Regions from separate parts of the Methylobacterium sp. 17Sr1-1 genome, predicted to be linked through region 2. Evidence: riboswitches for the same ligand, from Rfam matches in the RefSeq annotation. Region 2 holds a riboswitch; each other region holds the start of a gene.
What was found. A riboswitch is a leader RNA that binds a small molecule or an ion and turns the genes downstream of it on or off. The one in region 2 is predicted to bind cobalamin.
Positions count from the first base shown of each region.

Region 1 (4,983 bases), 2.9 Mb from region 2:
AGATCACCTGCAGGTAGAGGACCGGCGGCAGGAGCCGGCCCGTCCAGGCGAGGTTCACGAGCGTGACCTCGAGCCCGATCAGGAACAGGCCGCGGGTGAGCAGGAAGCGCGAGGCCGCGCCCGTGCCGTGCTTGCCCGCGTAGAGGCAGGCCGAGAGGCCGGTGAGCAGCAGGAAGACCGGTGCGCAGAGATGCGAGGTCAGCCGCGTCGCCACCAGGTCGGGGGCAGTGACCGCGAGGTCCATCGGATCGCGGAGCTGGGCGTGCAGGAAGACGGTCTCCCGCACGTGGTCGACCAGCATCAGCAGCATGACGAGGCCGCGCAGGGCGTCGATCGCGCCGATGCGCGGGGCGGTCGTGGGCGTAGATGTGGACGCTGACGTCATGATCCGGTCTCGGCGGCGAGGCGGGCGAGGAGCCGGCGCACGTCCGGCGGCGTCCAGATCGGGCCGCCGCGGGGCTTGCGCACCCCGCGCCGGGTCAGCGAGGCGGCGATGCCCTCGGGGGTCCCGCCGGTCTCGGCGGCGATCACCGCCAGGACCGGCGCGAGGTCCCGGCGGTAGCGCCGGGCGCGGGCGGCGGCGGCATCGCGGCCGGCATCGCCCTTGCGGAGAGCCACCATCAGAACCGCACCGACAGGGTTCCGGTGAACCGGCGCGGCGCTCCCGGATAGACCCGGAGCGCGCTGAGCGAGCTTTCGTAATACGTGGTGTCGAACACGTTCTCGACGTTCAGGCCGAACCGGACATTCTCCCAGCGGTAATAAGCGAGGGCATCGACCGCGATGTAGCCCGGCAGCCGGAAGCTGGCATTGGCGTCGCCCGCCCGCTCGCCGACGGCGCGCACGCCGCCGCCGAGGCCGAAACCCTTCCACGGGCCCGCCTGCACCTCGTGGACCGCGAGCAGGCTGCCCGAATGGCGCGGCACGTTGATCAAGGGCGCGCCGACCGGCAGCACATTGTCCTTGGTGATCACCGCGTCGGCGAAGACGTAGCCGGCCAGGACCTTGATCTCCGGCGTGATCTGGCCGGACGCGGTGAGCTCGAAGCCCTGGCTGCGGACGCCGCCGGCGGCGAGGGAGAAGCCGGAATTGTTGGGATCGGCGGTCAGCACGTTCTGTCGCTCGACCCGGAAGGCGGCGCCGGTGAGGCTCAAGGCGCCTCCGAACAGGTCGAGCTTGGTGCCGACCTCGTAGCCGAGGCCGCTCTCCGGCGCGAAGGGAGCACTCCGTGCCGCCGCGAACGCGTCGGGCCCGGTATTCGGCCGGAAGCTGGTGCCGACATTGGCGTAGAAGGAGAGCGCCTGTAGCGGCTGGTAGACGAGCCCGGCCCGGGGCGAGGCGGCGAAATGGGTCTGGTCGGTCTGGAGCCCGGTGGTCCGCTCCCGGAACGACTGCTCGAAGACGTCGAAACGCGCGCCGACGAGCGCCTTCCATTCCGGGGTCAAGCTGATCTGGTCCTGGGCGTAGAAAGCCGTGTTGGTGACCTGCTCGAATCCGTTGGTCTGGAAGGCGAAGGGCGGCAGCGGCCGGCCGTAGACCGGGGCATCAATGTCGAGGGAATAGGGCGTCTGGCGGAAGCGCGAGCGGACCTGCTGGTAGCGGGCATCGGTGCTCTCGCGCTCGACACCGAGGAGCAGGGTGTGGCCGATCCCGGCGGTGTCGAAGCGTCCGACCAGCTCGGCCTGGCCGATCGCCACGTCCCAGCGGTAATTGCGCAGGTTGCGGTCGCGCAGGACGGTGCGGTTGTCGGCGGCGATCCCCCTCACCTCCACCGCCTCGCCGGTCAGCGCGCCGGTGTTGAAGTAGGTCGCGAGCCGCATCTGCCAGTCGGCATCGAAGCGGTGGTCGACCCGCACCTGCATCGTGTCGCTGGATTGATGGATGCTCTGGCCCGGCTCGCCGAGGAAGCGGGAGATCGGCAATGCGCCGAGCTGCCCGTTGATCGCCACGATGCCGCGGTCGAACACCGCGCGGTTGCGCAGAAATTCGGTCTCGACCGTCACCCGCGTATCGGGCGTGACCTGCCAGCTCACCACCGGGGCGACGAGGAGCCGGTCGCCGTCGACGAAATCCCGGAAGCTGCTCTGGCGTCCAGCGGCGAGGTTGAAGCGGTAGAGGAGCGTGCCCTCCTCGTCGAGGCTGCCTCCGGCATCGACCGTGCCGCGGGCCTGTTCGAACGAGCCCCAGAGCCCGCCCATCTCGACGAAGCGCTCCCTCGTCGGCTGCTTGGTGATGATGTTGACGAGGCCGCCCGGGTCGCTGCGGCCGAACAGGCCGCCGCCGGGGCCCTTCAGCACCTCGATCCGCTCGATGTTCTGGGTGTCCTGCTGGGGCGGGAACCCGCGGGCGAGGGGAAATCCGTTCTTGTAGATCTCGGCCGTGGCGACGCCGCGCACGGCGTAGCCGAGGGGCGAGAGCCCGCCGAAATTGTTCTGCTGCACGATGCCCGGCGTGTAGGCGAGGACCTGCTCGGCCCGCGTCGCCGCCAGATCGGTGATGACCTCGCGGGGGGCGACGGTGACGACCTGCGGCACGTCGCGCTGGGGCGTGTCCGTCTTCGTGCTGCTGACGGCGCGGTCGGCGCGAAAGCCCGGGGTCGGGCCGACGAGGCCGATCGTGCCGGCGGCGGTGGTCGGCAGCACCGGCAGGCTCGGGCCCGGCACGGGCGGGCGCGGGCCCTCCACCACGACCTCGTCGAGGGCGATGGTCTCCTCGGCCCGGGCCTCGGGCGCCGCGGCGCCGAGAGCGAGCGCGGTCGCCAGGGTCGCACCGTACCGACGCCGGTGGGGCGCCGGGTGAGCGGACGGAACGCTGGGGGACGGCGGACGGCGTTTCACGGAGCGTACTCGACTGTTGCCGCGCGACGCGATCCGGGCGAGCGGCAGGCTGAGTCCGCGCGTCCGCGCGGCGCATGCCCGAGCGCTCCTCCGGGCCGTACCGCCCGCGGGACGTGACCGCGCCAGACGGCGCGCGCTCAAGGCAGGTCTCCTGGCTCGCGGATCGTCGGACCCGCCTGGCCTTCCCGGTGCAGGCGCACCAGTGGCCGTCGGCGGCGGGACCTCTCCGCTCACAGTTGCGGGGGCAGCCTCGGCTTCGTCCCGTCAGGACTCACCGAGTTCCCTCTTCGCCCGCGGGCTCGCGCCCCAGGAACCTTGGCGGCACCATCCATGGCAGCCCGCCCACCGGGGAGCAACATCCAGAAACGCAATGTAATAATGTTGCGATCGCTGTGGCTGCGGGATCACACTGTCCGGCAGGGCCTCCCGGCCCTACTCCCCGCGCAGGAAGGCCGCCGTCGCGGGGTGCAGCCACGCCGCCGGGACGGCGTCCTTCAAGTCGCGCGGGTCGCTCGGCCGCTCGTGCGGCAAGAGCCGGGCGAGGGCCGGCTTCGCCTTGTCGATCGCCGCGACGAGGCGGGTCACCGCGGCCGGGTCGAGGCCGGGCCGGCCGAGAACGAAGCTCCACGACCCCACCGTCTCGATCGCCGCGTTCTGGCCCGGGAAGGTGCCGGGCGCGACGGTGATGCGCCGCAGGGACGGGCTCGCCGCCAGGATCGCCGGGATCGCCGCCGCCGAGGGGCCGAGGAAGCGGGCGCCGCCCGGCGCTTCGGCCATGGTCCGGAAGCCCGGCCAGCCGGTGCCGCCGCCGAACAGGGCCGCGGCCCGTCCGTCGCGCACCATCGCCGGGCCGTCGCCGGCGTGCTCAAGGAGGATCGGGCGGATGTCGTGCTCGGGGTCGATGCCGGAGCCGCGCAGCACGGTTCGGCCCATGGCGGTGAGCCCGGAGCTCTTCGTGCCGAGGGCCACCATTTGCCCGCGCAGGTCGTCGATGCGCGTCACCGGGCTCCCCGCCGGCACCACGAACAGGCCGGGTGCGGCGTAGACCGGCGCGACCACCGTCACCGCCGGTGCGCCCTGGCCTTCGAGCGCCTCGTAGGCGTACTCGCCCTGGACGAGGCCGAGATCGACGTGGCGATCGCGCAGGAGGACTAGATTCTCGGTCGAGCCCTTGCTGGCGCGCAACTCCAAGGTGAGATCCGGATCCACCTCCCGGAGCGCCGCCGCCAGCGCCTCGCCATAGGCCGGAAACCCGCCGCCGGGCGTCGCGGTGGCGAGGACGAGGCGTAGGGGTTCGGCGGCGCGGGGGGCGGGGATCGCGGTGAGGAGGGCGATGCAGGAGGCGGCGATCAGCCAGGGTTTCAGCATTGCTTGGTGTCCTGCATTCTCTCGACGACTCTGCACCCCGCCATGTCATTCCGGGGCCGCGCAGCAGAGCCCGGAATCCAGACGCTCAGGTGATACAGGATGAAGCGAAATGTAATCCGCATTCTTCTGCAAAACCTGCGGTTCTGGACTCCGGGCTCCGCTGCGCGGCCCCGGAATGACGTGGCGGATGGAAAAATGTCGTGGAGCGATGTCTCAATTCGCCGGCACTGGCGCCGCCGCCTTTGCGGGCGCCACGTCCGGCTGGAGCAGCGAGACGGTGATCGCCCGGGTGACGTGCTCGGCCATGCAGCGATAGCCGAGATCGGCCAGGCGGAAGCCGGCGCCGGACTGCGCCGTGTCGCCCCGCGATTCGCCTTTCAGCGCGCTGATCGCCCGCGTGGCGAGGTAGCGCATCGCCTCGTAGCGCTGGACCAGGGGCACCTGCGCGCGCTCGGCGACTTTCTGGATCGCCTGGACGAACTGGCGGTAGTAATCGTCCTTGGCGAGGCTCGCGGTGTATTGCGGATCGACCAGGACCACGTCGATCCCGTGCGACTTGATCCAGGCCACGGTCTCGGCCAGCGACTGCGAGAAATCCTCGATGTCGACGCGGGCGAGCGCGTCGTTGCCGCCGACCTGCCAGACCACGAGGTCGGGCTCGATCTCCGCCACCTGGTTGCGCAGGCGCTCGGCCGCCCCGAAGGCGATCTCGCCCGACACGCCGCGGCTCTCCACCGTCACCTCGATGTCGGGCAGCGAGCGGGTGAGCGCGTCCTCC
Region 1 is NZ_CP029552.1:5,217,480-5,222,462, reverse strand. It holds gene DK412_RS23725 (heparan-alpha-glucosaminide N-acetyltransferase domain-containing protein) at 1-385, opposite strand, end outside; gene DK412_RS23720 (hypothetical protein) at 382-621, opposite strand; gene DK412_RS23715 (TonB-dependent siderophore receptor) at 621-2,762, opposite strand; cobalamin riboswitch at 2,961-3,170, opposite strand; gene DK412_RS23710 (TAXI family TRAP transporter solute-binding subunit) at 3,270-4,205, opposite strand; gene DK412_RS23705 (SGNH/GDSL hydrolase family protein) at 4,419-4,983, opposite strand, start outside.
Region 1: linked by a shared signal. The riboswitch ahead of DK412_RS23715 (TonB-dependent siderophore receptor) and the one ahead of DK412_RS10555 (CbtB domain-containing protein) in region 2 are both predicted to bind cobalamin.

Region 2 (4,983 bases):
GGCGGATCTGGCCCGGCAAGGTCTCGACGCTGCCGTCACCGGTGAAGGGCCGGCACGGCGTCCCGCGCAGCCGGGTACGGAACTCGACCACGAGGTTGACCACGATGTCGTCGTGGACGTTGCGCGCACTTAGCCTCAGGCGGACCGGCACCCCGCCGACCAGCTCGTAGCGCTCGTCCTGGCGCTCCTGCCAGGCGAAGAACTCCTGCACGCTCCAGTGCCGCGGCGCGGGCTCCGACATGCGATGCCCTCCCGGGCTTAGGGGTTTCGAAATGAAGGCTGGCAATCTCGATGGTAAAACGTCTGCTCTTTGCGATCAAAAATAAGCGCGGGATCCCCTCTCCAGGCGATACCGGGCTTGCCCGGTATCGCTGCAAGGTTTGGGAGAGGGGTAGGGGCGATCGGAGATCGCGCGAGGGTGGCTCGGGCTCAGAATAAAGCTCCAACCGTGGAGATGCGCAGCTTGACGTTCAGTGCGTGATCCTGAAACCGAGCCACCCTCACGCGGGATCTTCGATCCCCACAGCCCCTCTCCCACACGGGAGAGGGGAGTCGGCGCTATTCTTGAACGTTGGCGAGAACGGAAGCCGTCCTCACCCCCGCAACGCCGCCGCCACCGCCGCCTTGTCGAACCCGGTGAGCCCGATCACCACCAGCGTCCCGTCCCGGTGCTCGCCCGGGCGCCAGGGCCGGTCGTAATGGTGGGCGACGCGGCGGCCGACGCCCTGGACGACGAGGCGCATCGGCTTGTCGGCGACGGCGCAGAAGCCCTTGATCCGCAACACCCCCGCCACCTCGGCGGCCTTCGAGACGCGGGCGGCCAAGTCGTCGGGCGACCCGGCGGCCGTCACGGGGAGCGCGACGCTCTCGAAATCGTCGTGGTCGTGGTCCTCTTCCGTCTCGTGGTGCGAGGGCCGGGCGGCGAGGTCGTCCTCGGCGGCCGCGTTGAGGCCGAGCAGCACGCGGGAATCGAGGGCGCCGTGGGCGGTCTCGACGAGCTTGACCGCGCGGGGCAGGTGCGCCTCCACCTCGGCGCGGACCCGGGCCCGCTCGCCCTCGTCGAGGAGGTCCGACTTGTTCATCACCACGAGGTCGGCGCAGAGGAGCTGGTCCTCGAACACCTCCTCGAGCGGGTTCTCGTGCTCGACGCTGGCATCGGCCGCGCGTTGGGCGGCCAGCGCCTCCGGGTCGTCCGCGAAGGCGCCCGAGGCCACTGCCGGGCCGTCCACCACCGCCACCACGCCGTCGACGGTCACCCGCGAGCGGATCGCCGGCCAGTTGAAGGCCTGGACCAGGGGCTTCGGCAGGGCGAGGCCGGAGGTCTCGATCAGGATGTGCTCGGGCGGCTCCGGACGGTCGAGGAGCTTGTTCAGGGCCGGCACGAAGTCATCGGCGACGGTGCAGCAGATGCAGCCGTTCGGCAGTTCCACCACCGCGTCGGCGTCGCAGCCCGGGATGCCGCACTCGGCCAGCAGCGAGCCGTCGAAGCCGACATCGCCGAACTCGTTGACGATGATCGCGAGGCGCCGGCCGTCGTTGTGCTCGATGGCGTGGCGCACCAGCGTCGTCTTGCCGGCGCCGAGGAAGCCCGTGACGATGGTGCAGGGAATCTTCTTGAGGATGGTCATGGCTCAACCGGCGCGGGAGGGATGCGGGCGACGACGCCCTTGCGGAATTCCTGCGGACGCTCGCGCCAGGGCACGATGCCGTCCGGGGTCCCGGCATAGAGGCCGACGCCGTCGAGGATGATGTCGGCGGAGATCGCCGGGTCGAGGTCGCCGTAGATGTAGGTCCAGCGGCCGGGGCTCGCGACCGCGACCGTGCAGGGCCGCTTGCAGACCGAGAGGCATTCCACCGGCTCGATCCGCACGGGCGCGCCGGGCCGGGCCGCGAGCGCTTCGGCGAGCGCGTCGTGCAGGCGGGCACCGGCGCGGGGGCCGTCCGCCGGATCGGCAGCGTCGCGGCAGGTGGTGCAGACGTAGAGCGTCACGGGATCGCTCACGCGGCCACCTCGCTCCGACGCGCCACGCTCTTCGTCCCGGCGACGGCACCCCAGGCCCAGCCGAAGGCGAGGCCGAGCACCGCCCAGAACGCGAAGGCGACCGCCAGCGACCGGGCGGCGAACTGCGCCGCGTAGACCGGCGGCATCGCGGAGATCTCTTCCGGCCCGTGCGGGGCGCCCCAGAGGTGCGGCGCGACGATGAGGGCGAGGCCGATCGCGATCGCGGCGGGCCGGCGGCGGATCGCCACCAGGTAGAGGCCGATCGCGGTGGCGAGCGCCGTCGCCACCCACCAGAGCTGGCGCGATTCGAGGGCGGCGGCCGCGGCACCGGGCAGTTCCGGCGGCAGCCCCACCGCCGGCGCGAGGCTGGCGGCGAGGAAGCCGCCGATGCCGAATGTCAGCGCCTCGGACGGCGTCACCTCGCGGCCGGTCGCGACCAGCACCGCGCCGAGCAAGAGCGCGTAGCCGACGCCGCTCACCAGCGTCGCGAGGGCCGTGAAGGCGAGGCGCGGCAGGCCGGGCGCGGGCTGCCATTGCGCCTCGGCCCCATGGTCGTGGCCCGCATGAGCCAGCACGATCAACGGGTTGGCGAAGGCGTGGGGAGCCGGCACGGCGCTCTCCGCCGTCTCGTACTTCTCCGCCGCCAGGATCAGCGGAGAGGTGAGGGCGAATTGCAGAACCGAGGTCACGCACGCGGCGAGGAAGCCGGCGACCAGGGCCGCGGCGAGCAGACGTTTCGTCATCGTGGGATCACCTGCACGACCAAAGGGCCGCGGGCCCGCGGCCCCTCGGGGCGCAGGCCGCGCGGCTTTTAAGAGGGTCGGGCCCTGGTCAGTGGCAGGGGAAGTTGTGGGCGTGGCGCCAGTCGTGCGCGGCGTTGTGCAGGGCGACCACCGGCGCGAAGCCGGAGACGAACAGGAGCCCGATGCCGAGCGTGGCAGCCAGGAGGACGGCGCTCAGGCGCTCGCCGGCGAGGGCGGGGGAGAGGGACCGGGTGATCGCGACCATGACGAACTCCTGCCGCCCCACCGGCGGCGTCGAGAGAAAGGGGTGACGGCAGGTCTCCTGGCTCGCGGTGTCTTGCCGGCCCACCGCCTTCCCGGATCGCTCCAGTGGCCGATGGCGGACCGTGTGCGACCGCTCACAGTTGCGGGGGCAGCCGCGGCATACCGGAAGAAGCCCGGCTCCCGCGTTCCCTTTTCACCTCGTCGCCGAGGCACCGTCGTGCGCGACCCTAGCCGGTCGCCTGCGGGCTTGCAATCGGCGCGGCCTGCCGCGACACCTCCGCCCCCGAGTTTTTCGCGGCCCCGCGTTGTCCGCCAGATGAGGAGATGTCCGTGCCGGATCCGGACCGCGCCGCCCCGCGCCTGACCCTGGTGCTGGGCGGCGCCCGCTCAGGCAAGAGCCGCTACGCGGAAGGGCTGATCGAGGCGCGGCCAGGGCCCTGGCGCTACGTCGCGACGGCGCAGCCTTTCGACGACGAGATGCGCGCGCGCATCGCCGAGCACCGCGCCCGCCGGCCTCCGCCCTGGGAGACGGTGGATGCGCCGCGCGATCTGCCGGCGGCGATCGCCCGGGCGCCCGCCGGCCGGCCGGTGCTGGTCGATTGCCTGACCCTGTGGCTGACCAACGCGATGCTGGACGAGGCGGCCGACCTCGCGGCGGAGACCGACGCGCTGGTCGAGGCCTGCCGGGCGGTGGCGGGGCCGCTGGTGCTGGTCTCGAACGAGGTCGGTTACGGCATCGTGCCGGAGAACGCGCTGGCCCGCCGGTTCCGCGACGAGGCCGGGCGCCTGCATCAGCGCCTCGGGGCGATTGCCGACCGGGTGGTGCTGGTGGTGGCCGGCCTGCCGATGATCATCAAGGGAGACGTGCAATGAGCGACGACGAGGCGGCGCGCCATCGCGCCAAGATGGAGAAGCGCAAGGCGGTGCAGGACGCCGAGGTCGCGGGCAAGACGATCGAGAAGGGCCTGCTGATCGTCCATACCGGCCCCGGCAAGGGCAAGTCGACCGCCGCCTTCGGGCTGATGCTGCGGGCGCTCGGCCGCGGCTGGCGGGTCGGGGTGGTGCAGTACATCAAGGGCGCCTGGGAGACCGGCGAGCGCTTCGCGCTGGAGCGGTTCCAGGATCAGGTCGCGTGGCACACGATGGGAGAGGGCTTCACCTGGGAGACCCAGGACCGCGACCGCGACGTGGCGGCGGCCCGCGCCGCCTGGGCGAAGACCGAGGCGCTGATGGCCGATCCGGCGATCCGGCTCCTGATCCTCGACGAGCTCAACATCGCCCTGCGCTACGATTACCTGCCGCTCGCCGAGGTAGTGGAGGCATTGAGCCGGCGCCGGCCGGACCTGCACGTCGTGGTGACGGGGCGCAACGCCAAGCCGGAGCTGATCGCGGCGGCCGACCTCGTCACCGAGATGGGCTCGGTGAAGCACCACTTCGCGGCCGGGGTGAAGGCGCAGGAGGGCATCGAGTTCTGATTGCGAGTTCTGGTTGCGAGTTCTGATTGACTGCGACGGCGGCACGGGGCTACAGGCTCGGCCATGACCAGCGCCCGCCCGACCGGATTCTATTATTCGCCGCGCACCTAGCGGCGGAGTGCTCGTCATCTCTCAACCGCTGCGACGTGTCGGCGGTTGAGGCTTTCAGGATTTTCCGGCCCGCCGACCTCGCCCCAGATCCGAGGTCTCCCGTGCCGTCCTCTCCCATCCCGCTCCCCGCCCTCGGCCTGATCGGCTTCGGCGCCTTCGGCCGCCTCGTCGCCACGCATCTGGCGCCGCTGTTCTCGCTGCGCGTCCACGATCCCTTCGCACCCGCTTCGGCCTTCGCGGCGGCGGGAATCGAACCCTGCAGCCTGGAAGACGCCGCGGCCTGCCCGATGGTGATCCTGGCGACGCCAGTCCCGACCCTGGCCGGGGTGGTCCGGGACATCGCCCCGCACCTGCGGCCGGGCGCCCTCGTCCTCGATGTCGGGTCGGT
Region 2 is NZ_CP029552.1:2,331,004-2,335,986, forward strand. It holds gene DK412_RS10535 (Uma2 family endonuclease) at 1-241, opposite strand, end outside; gene cobW (cobalamin biosynthesis protein CobW) at 594-1,628, opposite strand; gene DK412_RS10545 (DUF1636 domain-containing protein) at 1,625-2,002, opposite strand; gene DK412_RS10550 (CbtA family protein) at 1,999-2,745, opposite strand; gene DK412_RS10555 (CbtB domain-containing protein) at 2,834-3,010, opposite strand; cobalamin riboswitch at 3,040-3,241, opposite strand; gene cobU (bifunctional adenosylcobinamide kinase/adenosylcobinamide-phosphate guanylyltransferase) at 3,370-3,882, shown strand; gene cobO (cob(I)yrinic acid a,c-diamide adenosyltransferase) at 3,879-4,484, shown strand; gene DK412_RS10570 (prephenate dehydrogenase/arogenate dehydrogenase family protein) at 4,697-4,983, shown strand, end outside.

Region 3 (4,983 bases), 460 kb from region 2:
TGCCGATTGCGGCGACCTCCGTCGGCCGGCCGGGGATCGGGCTCAGCAGGTTGTCCTTGCGAATGTGATAGGCGGCGAAGGTCCACTCCCCGCGACCATTGTCGAACAGGCCCTTGGCGCCGGCCTCGACCTGTTCGCCGGTGGCGAGCTGGAACTGCGCCTGCGGCACGCTGGTGGTGATCAGGCTGCCGAGCGGATCGGCGGCGGTGGCAACTTGCGCGTAGAGGGCGAGATCGGGCGTCGGGGTATAGACGGCCGCGGCGCGGGTGCTCACCGAGTCGAAGGTCTTCTCGAAGGCGGTCCCGGCCAGCGGCCGGCTCACCGCGACCGTCGGCGCGTCGTAGCGCAGGCCGGTCACCAGGGCGAAGTGCGGCGTCAGCTCCAGCCGGTTCTCGGCGAAGACCGAGGCCTGGCGGGTGCGCGAGACGATGTCGGTGCGGGTGCCCGCGAGGTTGATGAAGCGCCCTTGCGCGAAATCGAACGGATCGACGACGCTCTCGCCCCCGAACGGCGCATTGCTGTCGCGCCGGAACGCGATGTGGTTGACGTCGAAGCCGATCACCGTCGCACTCTTGATGCCGAGCAGGCTGCCGCGGACGGTCGCGTCGAGGCGGTTGCCGATCTGCTCCTCGTGGTGGCGGATCTCGATGTAGTCGCTGCGGCCGATCAGGCCGGTCGCCGGCTGGTAGGTGTATTGCTCGACGTCGCGCCAGTGCCGCTCGGTGGAGAGGCGATAGGCGGTGTTGCGCACCGTGATGTCGGGGCTGGGATTCCACTCGGCGCGCAATTGCGTCCAGTTGTCGAACCAGGCGATCTGCGAATCCTGGATGTTGTAGTTGGTGAAGCGCAAGCGGTCGGGCACCCGCGTGTCGACGAGGGGCGAGCCCCAGTAGCGGGTCGGCTCGTTGTGGCCGAGGTCGTGCGAGAGGGTGACGCTCAGGTCGGGGGCCGCCCGCCAGGTCACCGCCGCCGAGAGGGCGAGATTGCGAAAGTCGCCGTCGGGCTTGACCCAGCCGTCGGCCCGGTTGCCGCTGAGGTTGAGCCGGTAGGCCAGGTCCTCGCCGACCGGCCCGCCGCTATCGAGGGCGAGGCGCGCGAGGCCGTCGGAGCCGATCGCCGCCCGCGCCTCGCCGACCGGGACGAAGGTCGGCTTCTTCGGCACCACGTTGATGATGCCGCCGATCGCGCCCTCGCCGTAGAGCACCGAGGCCGGGCCGCGCAGCACCTCGATCCGCTCCGCCGACCAGGTGTCGAACGGGAAGGTGACGGTGCCGACCCCGACATAGAGCCGGGTGCCGTCGTAGAGCTGCTGCACCGAGCTCGGCCCGACGAAGCCGCGGGCGGCGAAGGAGTGGTTGCCGTTGCCGGGTGAGGCGATGCTGGTGATGCCGACGGCGTTCTGGGTCACCGCCTCCTCGAGCGTGTTCTGGCCCCGGGCCCGGACGGTCTCGCCGCTGATGATGTCGAGGCTCGCCGGGGTCTCGAGCGGGGTGAGGCCGAGGCGGCTGCCTGAGCGCGACGGCGTCGCGAGATTGAGGCCCGGGGCGGCCTCCTCCCGGGAGCGGACGCCCGCGACCTCGATGCGGTCGAGGGCGATTTCTTCTGCGGTGCCGGGGGCGGCGGCCAGCAGCGGGGCGGCGAGGGCGGTGGCGAAGGTCGTCGCGCGGCGGGCGCGGTGCGCTTGCATGGTGGTATCCGGGATGGGCTTCCACTCCGTCCGTAGCCGGTCTCGTCGCATATGTAACGTTATAAAGTTACATTTCTTGCATCCCTTGCGACGCGCACCCTGTCGGCGGGTCGGGGGAGGGCGGGACCGGGCATGGCGGGACGGCGCGGGGCTGTGGCACGTCACCGCGAACGACAGCGGGACGGGGGCTTGGCGCCCTCGCCTCGACACCCATCAGGACACCCCGCCCGACGTGCTCGCGTGTGACCACGGCTGACGGCAGGTCTCCTGGCTCACGGGTCAGCGCCTGCCATCGTCTTCCCAGGGACCTTTTCAGGGGTCCCCAGTGACATGAGTGATGGAAGGCTCGCCGCTCACAGTTGCGGGGGCAGCCGCGGCTTCGGGCGAACCCTCACCGCGTTCCCTTTTGATCCCCGGAGGGAACCGTCGACGGCAAGCTTAGCCGTTCGGATACGAAGGAGCAATGGTGGGTGTCGGTTTGATCAACACACGGGAGCCTCGCGCCCCAACCCTCCCCCCTCTGCGGGCTACGGCCTTGACGGAAGTGAGTCTCTCGCGAGGAGGGCACCGGCGAGCATGGCCGAGAAGCGCTCCCATCCGCGCGCGACGACCTTGGGACCGGGTGGCGAGTTGGGAGCGTTCCAGCCGCCGTGGCGGGCCACGATCCACTCTAACCAGCTCAGGTTGCCGACGGGGTGAGGGTTGCGCAGGCGGTCCGTGCTGCCCTCGCAGGCCCGCCCCAGTTCCGCGACCACTGGCAGAGCCGCCTTATCCAGAACGTCCTGCATCGGTCGTCGGCTGCCGTCGCGGGCATCGACCAACTGCAGGATCCGCACGGCGGCTCCCAGCGCCAAGGCACTCAGCCGGAACAGCTTGTCTGGCACCCGCACCTGTGTCTCGTCCAGGCCGAGCCCGTCGCGCTTGAGAGCGCGGAACACCTCCTCGATCCGCCACCTCAACCGGTACAGCCGCACCATGTCCTGCGCGGCGGCGGCATCCGGCACCGCCCGCGTCGTCAGAAGCCGCCAGCACAAGGGCGTCACGCCCACAGGCGGCTCGAGTTCCTGCACGCAGACGCCATGCAGCCTCAGGCTGGCCGGCTCGCGGGCGCCTGGGCCGGAGGGACGGACCACCTCGACCGGTCCGGCCTGCAGCCTCACCTTGGCGATGCGGGCCGGCACCCCAGGGCGAGCCGGCACCTCCACGGTGCCGGTTGTCGCGACGGGCCATGACGCCTTGTCCTGAAGGCTGCCCCCTTCAACCAGTGGCCGGTCATGGCGTGCCCGCACCAGAAGATCGCTGCCCGCGGGCCGACGGGCGAAGTGGCTGTAGATGTCGCCCTCCTGGTCGGCGACCACGATCAAGCTCCGGGCCGTGTCGGCCAAAGCCGTCGCGGCAGCGGCCGCTCCGGTGATCCAGCGCTGGCTCTCCTTGTCCTCGACTGGCCGCCGGTGACGTGGCGCCGTCTGGCGGGCGGCGCGGGTCCAGAGCTGGGCGTCGACCAAGCCCAGCACCGCCTCGTCCTCGGCATCGACGGCGATGACCGGGTGCAGGAAGAAGCCGGGATTGCGGCCGTTGCCGGCCGGCCCCAGGCCATGGCGGCCAGCAGCAGCTGGGGTGAAGTTGATCTCGCTCGTGTCCTGGACGGCCACGATCGGACGCCCGGCGCAGGCCTGGGCCGTGCGGGCTGCAAAAGCCTGCAGGATGCCCTGCCAGTCAGCGCAGGGCGAGGAAAGGTAGCGATGGGCGGCCGCCGTACCGGCTTCGCTGCCGCCCACCGTGCTCAGCACCACGCTGCCGGTGGTGACGATCCGCTCAAACAGCCACGCCCCCCGGGCCTCGGTGCGTACGTCGCCCGATCCAAAGCCTCGCATCGGTTGTCCTCGCTGAACCGCAAAGACGCCCAACTCACAGACGCCGAACCATTTCCGTCAAGGCCGTAGCTCTGCGGGGGAGGGTGGCCTGCGGAGCAGGCCGGGAGAGGGGAACCACGGTTCCGGAAAAGCCTGAACCGTTGTGAAGGGCGCCATCTGGATCAGCGTCGCGCTGCCCCTCTCCCGGCCCCTGCTGATGCAGGGACCACCCTCCCCCGCAGAGGGGGGAGGGTTCGCGGGCGCGCCTCGATCGATGTCGGGCGACGATCCCACCCGCTCCCCGCCGCCGATGGCAGACCCCAGCTTTCTCAACCACGCCGCGCGATCCCGCATCGACGCCGCCCCGCACCCCTGACATACAGGACCCCGAACCGGCCCGCCCGGGCCGTGCATAAGATCTGACAAAAAGCCCCCTGGGAGGTCCCCCGATGTCGTTCCGCTCAACGGCCGCCGGCGCCGCCGGCCTCGCCCTGTCGCTGGCCTTGAGTGCCCCCGCCCTCGCCCAGGACGCCAAGGCGCCGATCAAGATCGGCGTGCTCAGCGACATGAGCGGGCCCTTCGCCGACCAGGCGGGCACCGGCTCGGTCGCGGCCGCGCAGCTCGCCGTCGAGGATTTCGCCAAGGAGGCCGGCGAGCTGAAGGTCGAGGTCGTCTCGGCCGACCACCAGAACAAGCCCGATATCGGGCTCGCCACCGCCCGGCGCTGGCTCGACCAGGAGGGCGTCTCGACCATCGTCGACCTGCCGAACTCGGCGGTCGCGCTGGCGGTGTCCAACCTGATGCGCGAGCGCCACCGGGTGGCGCTCGCCTCGAGTGCGCTCACCTCCGACCTCACCGGCAAGGCCTGCGCGCCGACCACCGTGCAGTGGGTCTCGGATACCTGGGCGCAAGGCTCGGCCACCGCGCGGGCCATCGCCGGCCGCGGCCTCAAGTCCTGGTACTTCGTCACCGTCGATTACGCCCTCGGTCACGCGCTGGAGCGCGACGCCACCGTCGCGCTGAAGGCCGCCGGCGGCACCGTGAAGGGGTCGAGCAAGCACCCGCTCAATGCCGGCGACTTCGCCTCGCCGCTGCTCTCGGCGCAGGGCTCGGGCGCGCAGGTGCTGGCGCTCGCGGACACGGGCGCCGACATGATCAACGCCGTCAAGCAGGCGGCGGAGTTCGGCGTGATGCCCGAGATGCGCCTCGCGGCGCTGTTCGTGCAGCTCTCCGACACCCACGCGCTCGGCCTCAAGGCGGCGCAGGGGCTCCAGCTCGCCAGCGCCTTCTACTGGGACCGCACCGACGGCACCCGCGCCTTCGCCAAGCGCTTCGGCGAGCGGATGAACGGCCGCATGCCGACCGAGAACCATGCCGGCGTCTATTCCTCGACGCTGGCCTACCTGCGGGCGGTGCGCGACACCGGCACCATCGAGGGCGAGA
Region 3 is NZ_CP029552.1:1,872,316-1,877,298, forward strand. It holds gene DK412_RS08410 (TonB-dependent siderophore receptor) at 1-1,687, opposite strand, end outside; cobalamin riboswitch at 1,927-2,130, opposite strand; gene DK412_RS08415 (IS4 family transposase) at 2,215-3,561, opposite strand; gene DK412_RS08420 (ABC transporter substrate-binding protein) at 3,990-4,983, shown strand, end outside.
Region 3: linked by a shared signal. The riboswitch ahead of DK412_RS08410 (TonB-dependent siderophore receptor) and the one ahead of DK412_RS10555 (CbtB domain-containing protein) in region 2 are both predicted to bind cobalamin.

Region 4 (4,983 bases), 2.6 Mb from region 2:
CCGGCGGCAAGGTGAAGCTCGTCAAGATGAACATCGACGAGCATCCCCAGATCGCCGGCCAGCTCGGCATCCAGTCGATCCCGGCGGTGATCGCGTTCCAGCGCGGCCAGCCGGTCGACGGCTTCATGGGGGCGCTCCCCGAGGCGCAGATCAAGGCCTTCATCGAGCGCCTGGTCGGCCCGGTGGGCCCGACGGCGATCGAGGATGCGATGGCGGAGGCGCAAGCCGCCGCCGAGGCCGGCGACACCCAGGCCGCCGCCGAGATCTACGCCGCGGTGCTCGGCCAGGAGCCGGGTCATGCCGGCGCCATCGCGGCCCTCGCCCGCCTCCACCTCGATGCCGACGACCTCGAGGGCGCCCGCCGCTTCATCGAGGCCGCGCCGCCCGAGGCCGCCAAGGACCCGGCCATCGCCGCCGTGAAGGCCGCGATCGAGCTCGCCGAGCAGGCGGCGTCGCTCGGCGACCTCGCCGGCTTCCAGCGCCGGATCGAGGCCGACCCCGCTGATTACCAGGCCCGGTTCGACCTCGCGCTCGGCCTCAACGCCAAGGGCCAGCAGCAGGAGGCGGTCGACCAGCTGATCGAGATCGTCCGCCGCGACCGGTCCTGGAACGACGACGGCGCCCGCAAGCAGCTGCTCCAGCTGTTCGAGGCCTGGGGACCGATGGACCCGATGACCATCCGCGGCCGGCGCAAGCTGTCGACCCTGATGTTCTCGTGAGGCCGGCCGGGATGCGTCGCGAACTGCGTCGCGAAGTGCATCCCGGGCGCGGCATTACGCCGGACAGGTATCCACGCCGGAGAGCGGCGCCCTAGATGGCACGCTGTGATCCCGGGCCCGAGACGACGGAGCCCGGGACACCCCTCCGATCCGCGCGGGAGCGACGCCGATGAGCATGAACGTCGCCTACAAGGGGCCGGCCGACTGCCCGACCGAGATCCCGGTCTTTCCCCTCCCCGGGGCTCTGCTGCTGCCGCGGGGCCAGATGCCGCTCAACATCTTCGAGCCGCGCTACCTCGCGATGATCGACGAGGCCCTGCGCACCGACCGCGTGATCGGCATGATCCAGCCGGATTCCGAATCCGGCGAGGCCCCGCTCTCGCCGAAGCTGTTCCGGATCGGCTGCGCCGGCCGCGTCACCCAGTTCGCCGAGACCGGCGACGGCCGCTACCTGATCTCGCTCACCGGCATCGCCCGGTTCCGGATCGAGGAGGAGTTGCCGAACGCCATGGGCTTCCGCCGCTGCAGGGTCACCTTCGCGCCGTTCGAGAGCGACTTCCACGCCCGCGCCGGCGAGGAGGCGGTGGACCGCGCCGGGGTGCTGAAGGCGCTTCGCGATTTCGTCGAGGCCAACGACCTCAAGGTCGACTGGGCCGGGATCGAGGAGGCGCCGAACGAGGCCCTGGTGAATGCGCTCTGCATGATGAGCCCGTTCGGCCCGCGCGAGAAGCAGGCGATGCTGGAGGCGCCCGACCTCAAGACCCGGGCCGAGGTGCTGATCGCCGTGACCGAGATGGAGCTGGTGCGGGCCTCGGGAGCCGAGCCGACGCTGCAATAGGCGGCGCTTTGGGCTAGAGAGCCGCCGGACCCATTCGGAAGGACCACCCGTGAGCGATTCCCCCGCCTCCTTCGAGGCCACCCGCATCGACCCGAAGCTGCTCGAACTCCTGGTCTGCCCCCTGACCAAGGAGCGGCTCGACTACGATTCGGCGCGCCAGGAGCTGATCAGCCGCTCGGCCAAGCTCGCCTACCCGATCCGCGACGGCATCCCGATCATGCTGCCGGAAGAGGCCCGGCCGCTGGCGGATTGAGGCGACGGCGCCGCGCCGACGCGGGATCCCGCGCGGTTTCCCGTCGACAACCGGCAACACGCCCGACAAATCGGCGCGGGCCACGTTGGCGCCCGCCCCGTCCGCGCCTACACCTCGACGGGACGGTTCCCCCAGGGGATCAAAAGGGAACGCGGTGCCGAGAAGCCGCGGCTGCCCCCGCAACTGTGAGCGGCGAGGCCTCCATCACCGATGTCACTGGGTGTCAGCGCCCGGGAAGACGATGGGGGGCGGAGACCCGTAAGCCAGGAGACTTGGTAGGGATGAAGACCTGCCGTCAGCCGTGGTCACATGTGGGACGCGCCGGCCGGGGTGTGCCGGTGCCTCCACGGTGACGTGCCACAGCCCATGAAGGCTCGCCCGTGCCTGTCTCCCGTCTTCCACTCCTCGCGGCGCTCGCCGCGAGCCTGCCAGTCCCCGCCCTCGCCCAGGACGACATCCCCCTCGACCAGATCGAGGTGAAAGCGCCAGTGACCGGCACTCCGGGCGCGGCCAGCGCCAGCTATCCCGGCGGCGTCACCGGCATCGGCGGCGCCTTGCGCCCAGTCGAGTCGGCGAGCGCCGGCATCGTCAGTGGGGCCGTCCTCAACAGCCTGCCCGTCACCCGCCCGGGCGAGGTGCTGGAGGCGGTGCCGGGCCTGATCGTCACCCAGCATTCCGGCGAGGGCAAAGCCAACCAGTTCTTCCTGCGCGGCTTCAACCTCGACCACGGCACCGACATCGCCATCCACGTCGACGGCATGCCGGTGAACATGCGCACCCACGCCCACGGCCAGGGCTACGCCGACCTCAACTTCCTGATCCCCGAGCTCGTCGGCGCGGTGGAGTTCCACAAAGGCCCCTACTTCGTCCGCGACGGCGACTTCGCCTCCGCCGGCTCGGTGCGGATCGACTACCTCGACACGCTCGACCGCAACATCGCGCTGACCACGCTGGGCAGCTTCGGCTTCAGGCGCGGGCTCTCGGCGGCCTCCGTGCCCCTCGGCGCCGGCACCCTGCTCGTCGCCGGCGAGGCGCAGACCTATGACGGGCCCTGGGCGGTGCCGGACCGGCTCGGCAAGCTCAACGGCGTCGCCCGCTACAGCCAGGGCACCGCGACCGACGGATTCGCCGTCACCGGCATGGCCTACTGGGCCAGGTGGAACGCCACCAACCAGATCCCCGAGCGGGCGGTGGCGGAGGGAATCATCGGCCGCTACGGCACCCTCGATCCGACCGATGGCGGCGATACCGGGCGGTTCTCGCTCTCGGGGCGCTGGAGCCAGTCGGATGCCGGCGGCACCACCCGGGCCTCGGCCTACCTGGTCCGCTACCAGATGAACCTCTGGAACGACTTCACGTATTTCCTCAACGATCCGGTCAACGGCGACCAGTTCCGCCAGCGCGACGCCCGGGTGCTCGGCGGCGGCGAAATCTCCCGGACGTTCCAGGGCGACCTGTTCGGGTTCGCCGTGGAGAACGAGATCGGCGTGCAGACCCGCACCGACGACATCCGGGTCGGCCTGTTCAACACCACCGCCCGGCAATACCGCTCGACGGTGCTCGCCGACCGGGTGCTGGAGGCGAGCGCCGCCTTCACTTACGAGAACCGGGTGCGCTGGACCGACTGGCTGCGCACCAGCGTCGGCTTCCGGGCCGACGGCTATTACGCCGACGTCCGCTCCGACACGCCGGCGAATTCGGGCAAAGCCCGCGACGGCATCGTCAATCCGAAGCTCGGCGCGGTGTTCGGGCCATGGGCGGACACCGAGATCTACCTGAATTACGGCGGCGGCTTCCACTCGAACGACGCCCGCGGCGTGACGGCGACGGTCGATCCGGCGAGCCCGCTGTTCACCATCGCCCGCTCGCCGTTCCTCGTGCCCTCGACCGGCTACGAGGTCGGCATCCGCAACCGCTCGATCGCCGGGCTCGAGACCAGCCTCGCCCTGTTCCGCCTCGACTTCGCCTCCGAGAACCTGTTCCAGGGCGATACCGGCACCACCGAACCGAGCCGGCCGACGCGGCGCTTCGGCATCGAGTGGAGCAACCACTACGCCGTCACGCCCTGGCTGCGGCTGGAGGGCGACCTGACCCTCACCAATGCCCGCTTCGCCGACCGCGACCCGATCGGCCGGCGGGTGCCGGAGGCGCCGACCGCCATCGCCTCGGCGGGCGTCAGCTTCGGCGAGGGCCAGGGCTGGTTCGGGACCTTGCGCTTCCGCTACTTCGGGCCGCGGCCCCTGATCGAGGACAACTCGGTGCGCTCGAAGCCGACGGCCCTGCTCAACGGCCGGATCGGCTACGCCTTCGACACCGGCGTGAGCCTCGCCCTCGACGTGCTCAACCTGACGAATGCCCGGGCCGACCAGATCACCTACTATTACGAATCGCGCCTGCCCGGGGAGGCGGCGGGCGTCGCCGACCGGCACTTCCACCCGGTCGAGCCGACGGCCGTGCGGTTGACGCTGGCGGGGCGGTTCTGAGGGCATCCTGCCTCCGGCCGACAGGGGGCCCCTACCCGCGACCTTATCCTGAGGTGCCGGCCGACCGAAGGTCGGTTGGCCTCGACGGAGGCCTCCTTCGAGGCTCGTTTCACTCGCACCTCGGGATGAGGTCGCGGGTGGGAGGGCCTGCACGAAGTCTATCCTAGAGAACCCGACAAATCCCGCCGCATCAACGCGTACACTTTCTCCCGATACGACACCATCTCGACCGTCCGCCAGCCGATCCGGGCGTAGAGCCCCTCCGCGCTGCGCGTGTAGAGCCACAGGGTCGGGATCCCGCGGGCGACCGCCTCCGCCTCCACCGCCGCGACCAGCCGGACGGCGTGACCGCGGCCCCGGGCGTGGGGCGCCACGAAGACGCCGGCGAGCCAGGGCCTCAGGTCGGGTCGCGTGTCGAGGTCGTGGGCGGCGAGGCTCGCCATGCCGACGGGCTCGCCGTCGACCAGGAGCACGAAGGTGCGGGGCAGCGAGGCGGAGGCGGCGCCCACGGCTTCGGCCGCGGTCACCTCCGGGAGGCTGCGGCCCCGGCCCTGCTGGAAGGCCTCCCAGCGCCAGCGCGCGGTGACGGGCACGAGGTCGGGCCGCTCGGTATTGGTGACGATCGCGTGAGGCATCGGACACGGCTCCCCGGACAGGCCGGCCTTCGCCCACCGGGGTCGAGCCCGTCAA
Region 4 is NZ_CP029552.1:6,256,732-6,261,714, forward strand. It holds gene trxA (thioredoxin) at 1-719, shown strand, start outside; gene DK412_RS28645 (LON peptidase substrate-binding domain-containing protein) at 889-1,557, shown strand; gene DK412_RS28650 (Trm112 family protein) at 1,607-1,810, shown strand; cobalamin riboswitch at 1,937-2,085, shown strand; gene DK412_RS28655 (TonB-dependent receptor) at 2,266-4,293, shown strand; gene DK412_RS28660 (GNAT family N-acetyltransferase) at 4,452-4,928, opposite strand.
Region 4: linked by a shared signal. The riboswitch ahead of DK412_RS28655 (TonB-dependent receptor) and the one ahead of DK412_RS10555 (CbtB domain-containing protein) in region 2 are both predicted to bind cobalamin.